Regions from separate parts of the Mycobacterium sp. JS623 genome, predicted to be linked through region 1. Evidence: riboswitches for the same ligand, from Rfam matches in the RefSeq annotation. Region 1 holds a riboswitch; the other holds the start of a gene.
What was found. A riboswitch is a leader RNA that binds a small molecule or an ion and turns the genes downstream of it on or off. The one in region 1 is predicted to bind S-adenosylmethionine.

Region 1 (3,203 bases):
CAAGAACGCCATTGAGCGCAAGCCGAGGCGACAGACACTGTTCTGCAAGTGCGGGCACGGCGATGGCGCTCACGGGATGAGGACCACTTACGGACCCGGCGTCGACCCGCCCAACCCCAGGTTTAAGTGCTGGTCATGTGAATGCACGGAGTTTGTCCAGGATGTCGACCGGCCTCGGCGCAAACGATGACCCGAAAGGATGATTCGCATGGTTGACGAAGGAAACCCCAACTGCGACCACCGATTTCCCCGCGGCAGCGAGTGGTGTGCCATTTGCGGGCGCTACCGCCACGCCGACCAAGTCAAAGAGCTGGTCGCAAAGGCCCCGCCGCTCAGCCAGGATCAGATCAACCGGATCTCACTGATATTCAGGAGCACGGCGAAAGATATCGACTGGGCCGCGGTCGCCGCCGAGGGCGCCATGGCCGACGTCATCCAGCAGCACGGCCTGGTGCGCTACCCCGTCGAATGCGCGTGCGGCGAGAACCTCCGTCGGCCCCAGGATTGGGGACGCCATGTCGCTGGAGCGATCTACCAGACCCTGGAGGCGGCTGGCGTCAAGCGCAAGCGCCGAACCGCCCAGCGATGAGCGACGCCGCCGACCGGCTCGCCCAAGCCATCCGCGACGTCGTCAACGAGGCCGTCCGCGCAGCAGCTCTCGAACAGGAGCGCCCAACTCCGGCGCCGTCACGCGCGGGTGAACTACCCGAGATACCCCAGGACGATTTTCTCCTATGCCCATGGTGCAACAAGAAACATATGCGGCACCTCTTGCCGGTTAAGGAAGTCCGACATCAGCTGGGCGGCATCAGCCCCACCACGTTCTACGCGTTGGTCAAGGACGGGGAACTGTCGCTCGTCAAGATCGGTCGGCGCTCGTTTGTCCAGTCGGAAGACCTCGACGATTTCGTCAGGAGGCGGCGCTACGACCCTTCTGGTTGAGCAGAAGCTGCCGGGCCGGGCGTGCACATTGACGGGGCGATTGTCGTCGTCATGGCGGATCGAACCTCCCTCCAAGGGGAACACGTCAATCGCGTGCCTCACCATGGGCCGAGATCTCCCCGCCGCATACTGGACCGCTATCCGCAGGGCGGCTTGCTCGGCGGCGTATTAGGGACCGGGAAGTCGGGGTTGAGCGACTGGGGACGGTCCTTCGAGTGCGCGAACTTCTTTGCGATCTGCTCGACGGTGAGGATGCGGTTGATACCGCCGCAGTCGCAGTCCCACTGTGCCGAGTTCCCCGTCGTCGGCGCAGCGTCGGGATCGTGTCCCTGGCCACGATGGTGCGCAGCCCAGTCCTCCACGCCATCGCAGTGGTCAGTCATGCGCTTCGTCATCGGTGATTGGGACCGTCCCGCGATCGCGGACGGCAATCCTGTCGGCCTCCCGTGAGTAGTGGGAGTTATGCCACTGTCTCTCTGGTTGTGGCTCACCGATCCATCCACGCTCGGCGCTCATGACTGTGTCCTTTGATTTCTCCGATAACTGGGGACACCCATCATTTTCTGCCACTTGGCGCCGTCGGGGTCCTGGGCCACCTGCTCGTCATAGCGGGCGTCCTGGGCACGCAGACGGGCGACGTGCTCCTCGTCGGTGGAGGCAGGCCAGTAGCCGAGTTCGGCCGCCAACTCACGCAGCCTGACCAAGTCCAGCTCAGCCATGCCTGCGCCCGGCCGCGTACCGGTCGGCGATCTGCACGGGCGAGACATTCGTCGGCGACGCCGCGCGGCGAACCAGGTGGTCGGGGTTGGTCGAGTGCACCCGGACCTTCCGGTATTCGCAGCGGCCACACCGCTGCCACGCCCAGTGCACGCCGTCACCAGGCCACCCGAACAAGTCGTCTGTCATGGCGATCTGGCCCGCGCCCTTGTCATCGTTGGAGTTCGAGTTCCCGTTCATTCGCCCGCCCCTCAGTCGGGCCTCCGCACCGGAGGCGCTCTTGCCCGCACCGGCCGGTGCCAGGCCGCTTCGTTCATCCGAGCCACCCAATGAGCGTGGGGTTGGCGTGCCGTCCAGTCGGAGCTTGGCGACGACATCTCATGAAGCACCTCCATCCTACGAGGCTCGACTAGGCACGGGCACATTTCATCGGCGATGGACTCCGGGCCGCCAGCCGGACCCGAGCGGCTAGGCGGGCATCCGGAGCGGCACGTCGTGTCCCAACGTCAGGCAGCCCCAGCCGGACGTGTCGGCCAACCGACCTACGCAACCCGGAATCGTCACCGGGGGCGGCAGCACGCCGTAGCGTTCTATAGTGAGCTGAGGTGAACGCAGACGATTTACTCAGCGACACAACGAGACTCGGAGAACAACTCTATGTCCGATAATGATGAGGAAGACTTGCGAAGCGCAATCGACCAGGACACCAATGCAATTCGGGCTAAGCGCCCCGCGGTAGATGTGGGGGATTGCACGAAGGTCGATCAGGGGGATAGCACGAAGTTAGATCAGGTGGATAGAGAGATCATGGGTGCCAAGGACCTTGAGGCACTGACCGGAACCAAGGCCAGTACATGGCGCTACTGGGCCAACATCGGCGAGGGTCCGGCCAGCTTCAAGCTCGGCAGGCGCCGCGTCTGGAAAATGTCGGTCGTACGGGAGTGGCTTGCCGAGCAAGAGAAAAGGGCCAGATGAAGTATTCAGACACACCAACGGAAACAACACGATTGGAGGACGGAATGGATGCTGGAGCAGCAGTCATGACCAGAACCGCCGCCGAGCAGCGACGGATAAGTGGGAAAGCGTAGCTGAGAAGGACTTCAACTTTCGCACCGTCGACCCGGCGGACGTCAAAGAGGTCTTGATGACGACGAGCAAGGGCAGGTGCTGGGTGGACGGAAACCCTTAGGGTTTGGTTGATGGCGTCGTACTACGTTGCCGGGAAACTGCTCTCGGCTTGCACTAAGTCTTACTAGGTTTTGAACTGCTCTTGACATTTTGTACGTTCTGCACAGCCATGCGACACGAAACCCCAGCCCACCGCTCTGAGTCCACGATCCTCCCCGTGCTTGGATACCTTGCCGGAGTTCGTATCTGTCCCTTACTCAATTTTTCTTGAATTTTGATTCCTACTAACTCCGGCATGAATGTCTCTGAATACCAGTACTTCCCGGTGGTTCCTTCTGGTTCCCGGGAACCTGTTGGAACCGCCCGTCCGATGGGCAGGTCGGACGAACGATGCGCGCTGTGGGCTTCCGTTTTTT
Region 2 (3,203 bases), 1.6 Mb from region 1:
GGTCGGACTTGATGGCCGCGATCTGCGTGCTCTGCGTGCCGATCTGATCGGCCGTCGCGCGAGCACCGACGGCCAACACCAGCGCGGCGCGCACCGCATCGGGGTGGCTGACGATCCACTCCAGTGCCCGTGCGCCGCCCATGGAGCCGCCGACCACCGCGGCTACGTCGGTGATGCCAAGCGCAGCCAGCGCAGCGACGTCCGCCTCGACCTGATCGCGGATGGAAATCAGCGGAAACCTTGAGCCCCAAGGCTTTCCGTCTGGCGCGGGCGAGCTCGGGCCCGTCGACCCGCGGAAGCCGCCGAGCACATTGGTGGACACCGCACACCAGCGGTCGGTGTCGATTGGCGCGCCGGGGCCGGCGACACCTTCCCACCAACCTTCGGTCTCGTCGCCAGGGCCACTCGGGCCGGTGACGTGTGAGTCGCCGGTCAACGCGTGCAGCACGACGACGACGTTGTCGCGGTTGGTCGACAGTTCGCCCCACCGTTGCACTGCGATCGTGACGTCGTCGATGACCGCGCCGTTCTCCAGCGTCAGCGGGCCGATGTCGACATAGCCGACTTCGCCCTCGGCGGGCAGGGTCGTGGTACTCACGTCAATCACCGTCATCAGAACGCCGCCGCGGTCTTCGGGTCGGCCGCCGCCGATGCACTGAACGGCTTGGCCGCGGCGAAGCCCTGCTCCAGGTCGGCCACGATGTCGTCGATGCCCTCGATGCCGACCGCCAGTCGCACCAGGCCGGGTGTCACGCCGGTGGCCAACTGCTCTTCCGGGGTGAGCTGCGCGTGCGTCGTCGACGCCGGGTGGATCACCAGCGAGCGCACGTCGCCGATGTTCGCGACGTGGCTGTGCAGCGTCAGCGCATTGACGAACGCCTTACCCGCGTCGATGCCGCCGGCCAGCTCGAACGCCAGGACCGCACCGGTTCCCTTGGGGGCCAGCTTCTTTCCGAGCTCGTACCACGGCGAGGTCGGCAACCCGGCGTAGTTCACCGACGTCACGTCAGGACGCCCCGCCAGGAATTCCGCCACCTTTTGCGCGTTCTCCACATGGCGTTCAACGCGCAGGCTCAGCGTCTCCAGTCCCTGTGCGACCAGGAACGCGTTGAACGGCGCGGCCGCGGAGCCGAGATCGCGCAGCAGTTGCACCCGGGCCTTCAATGCGAATGCCGGCGGGCCGAGTTCGGCGAACACCACGCCGTGATAGCTCGGGTCCGGCGTGGTGAAGCCGGGGAACTTGCCGTTGGTCCAGTCGAAGGTGCCGCCGTCGACGATCACGCCCGCGATCGCCGCGCCGTGTCCGCCCAGGTACTTCGTCGCCGAATGCACGACGATGTCGGCGCCGTGGGACAGCGGCTGAATCAGGTACGGGGTGGCGACGGTGTTGTCGACGATCAACGGCACACCGGCGTCATGCGCGATGGCCGCGACGTTCGGGATATCGAGGATGTCGTTCTGCGGATTCGAGATGGTCTCACCGAAGAACGCTTTGGTGTTCGGCTTGGCTGCCGCGCGCCAGGACTCCAGATCGTCGGGGTTCTCGACGAAGCTGACCTCGATGCCGAGCTTGGGCAGCGTGTAGTGGAACAGGTTGTAGGTGCCGCCGTAGAGCCGCGGGCTGGACACGATGTGGTCGCCCGCGTTGGCGAGGTTGAGGATCGCGAAGGTTTCCGCGGCCTGACCGGACGCCAGGAACAGCGCGGCGACGCCGCCTTCCAGCGCCGCGATGCGCTGCTCGACGACGTCCTGAGTCGGGTTCATGATCCGGGTGTAGATGTTGCCGGGCTCGGCGAGGCCGAATAGGGCGGCGGCGTGCTCTGTGCTGTTGAACGTGTACGACGTGGTCTGGTAAATCGGCAGCGCCCGCGCATTGGTCGCGATATCGGGCGTCTGACCGGCGTGGACCTGCTTGGTTTCAAACGACCACTGTGCCGTCGGATCATCTGGCGTGCTCATGCGAAACGGACCTCCATCTGTCTCTGGGGGCCCGTCACAACGGACCCGCGCTTGCCGGTAGCCAGTTGCGGCTACTCAACCTGGTCAATCACCCGGGGCACCCCACCGCGGTTGGAGGGTTGCCGGCCAGCAAGCCGGGGCTTGACGCTGGCACTCATGACCGATGAGAAGGGTATCGCATGCCGCTGACTGGATGCCACCGGCGGGTTTCGTCCCGACCGCTCCCCGCCATGGTCGCGGTGGCACAGCGGCCCAGACATCGGGAGAATTTCCCTATGTTCGCCCAGCACAGAAGCTACTGATCAGTAGCCAAGCTGGCCCTTCGCGTACCCGATGCTGCTTGTAGTCTGGCCCGCGAGTAGCACGAATAGATCCGATACTGACGCCGGGAGACAACACAATGAGCGCCGAGCAGCCGACCATCATTTACACGCTGACCGACGAGGCGCCGTTGCTTGCGACCTACGGCTTCCTGCCGATCATCCAGACCTTCACCGAGCCGGCGGGCATCAACGTCGAAACCAGTGACATCTCCGTTGCGGCGCGCATCCTCGCCGAGTTTTCCGACCGCCTGCCCGAGGAAAAGCGCGTGCCGGACAACCTGGCCACGCTCGGCGAGCTCACCCATCTGCCCGAAACCAACATCATCAAGCTGCCGAACATCAGCGCGTCGGTGCCGCAGTTGCTGGCCGCCATCAAGGAACTGAGGGCCAAGGGCTACGACTTGCCGGACTATCCGGGCGAGCCGAAGAACGACGAGGAAAGGGCGATCAAGGATCGCTACGCGAAGATTCTCGGCAGCGCGGTGAACCCCGTTCTGCGCGAAGGAAATTCGGACCGTCGCGCCCCCAACGCGGTCAAGGAGTACGCGCGCAAGCATCCGCACAGCATGGGTGAGTGGTCGCAGGCCTCGCGTACCCATGTGGCGACCATGAAGCGCGGCGACTTCTATCACGGCGAGAAGTCGATGACGCTCGACAAGGCGCGCAAGGTCAAGATGGTGCTCGAACCCAAGAGCGGTGAGACCATCGTGCTCAAGCCCGAGGTGCAGCTCGACGAGGGCGACATCATCGACAGCATGTTCATGAGCCGCAAGGCGCTGTGCGACTTCTTCGAAGAGCAGATCCAGGACGCCTACAAGACCGGCGTGATGTTCTCGCTGCACGTCAAGGCGACGATGATGAAGGTCAGCCACCCCATCGTGTTCGGCCATGCGGTCAAGGTGTTCTACAAGGAGGCTTTCG

Region 2: it holds a riboswitch for S-adenosylmethionine, as region 1 does, so the genes downstream of both, MYCSM_RS05720 (bifunctional o-acetylhomoserine/o-acetylserine sulfhydrylase) here and MYCSM_RS29550 (hypothetical protein) in region 1, are expected to answer to the same signal.

The regions. Positions count from the first base shown of each region.
Region 1 is NC_019966.1:6,079,752-6,082,954, forward strand. Features, by position in the region: gene MYCSM_RS37410 (hypothetical protein) at 209-589, shown strand; gene MYCSM_RS38530 (helix-turn-helix domain-containing protein) at 586-942, shown strand; gene MYCSM_RS29540 (hypothetical protein) at 1,080-1,325, opposite strand; gene MYCSM_RS29545 (hypothetical protein) at 1,455-1,661, opposite strand; gene MYCSM_RS29550 (hypothetical protein) at 1,654-1,899, opposite strand; SAM riboswitch class IV at 1,931-2,045, opposite strand; gene MYCSM_RS38935 (helix-turn-helix transcriptional regulator) at 2,317-2,634, shown strand.
Region 2 is NC_019966.1:1,198,277-1,201,479, forward strand. Features, by position in the region: gene metX (homoserine O-acetyltransferase MetX) at 1-613, opposite strand, end outside; gene MYCSM_RS05720 (bifunctional o-acetylhomoserine/o-acetylserine sulfhydrylase) at 613-1,959, opposite strand; SAM riboswitch class IV at 2,002-2,121, opposite strand; gene MYCSM_RS05725 (NADP-dependent isocitrate dehydrogenase) at 2,360-3,203, shown strand, end outside.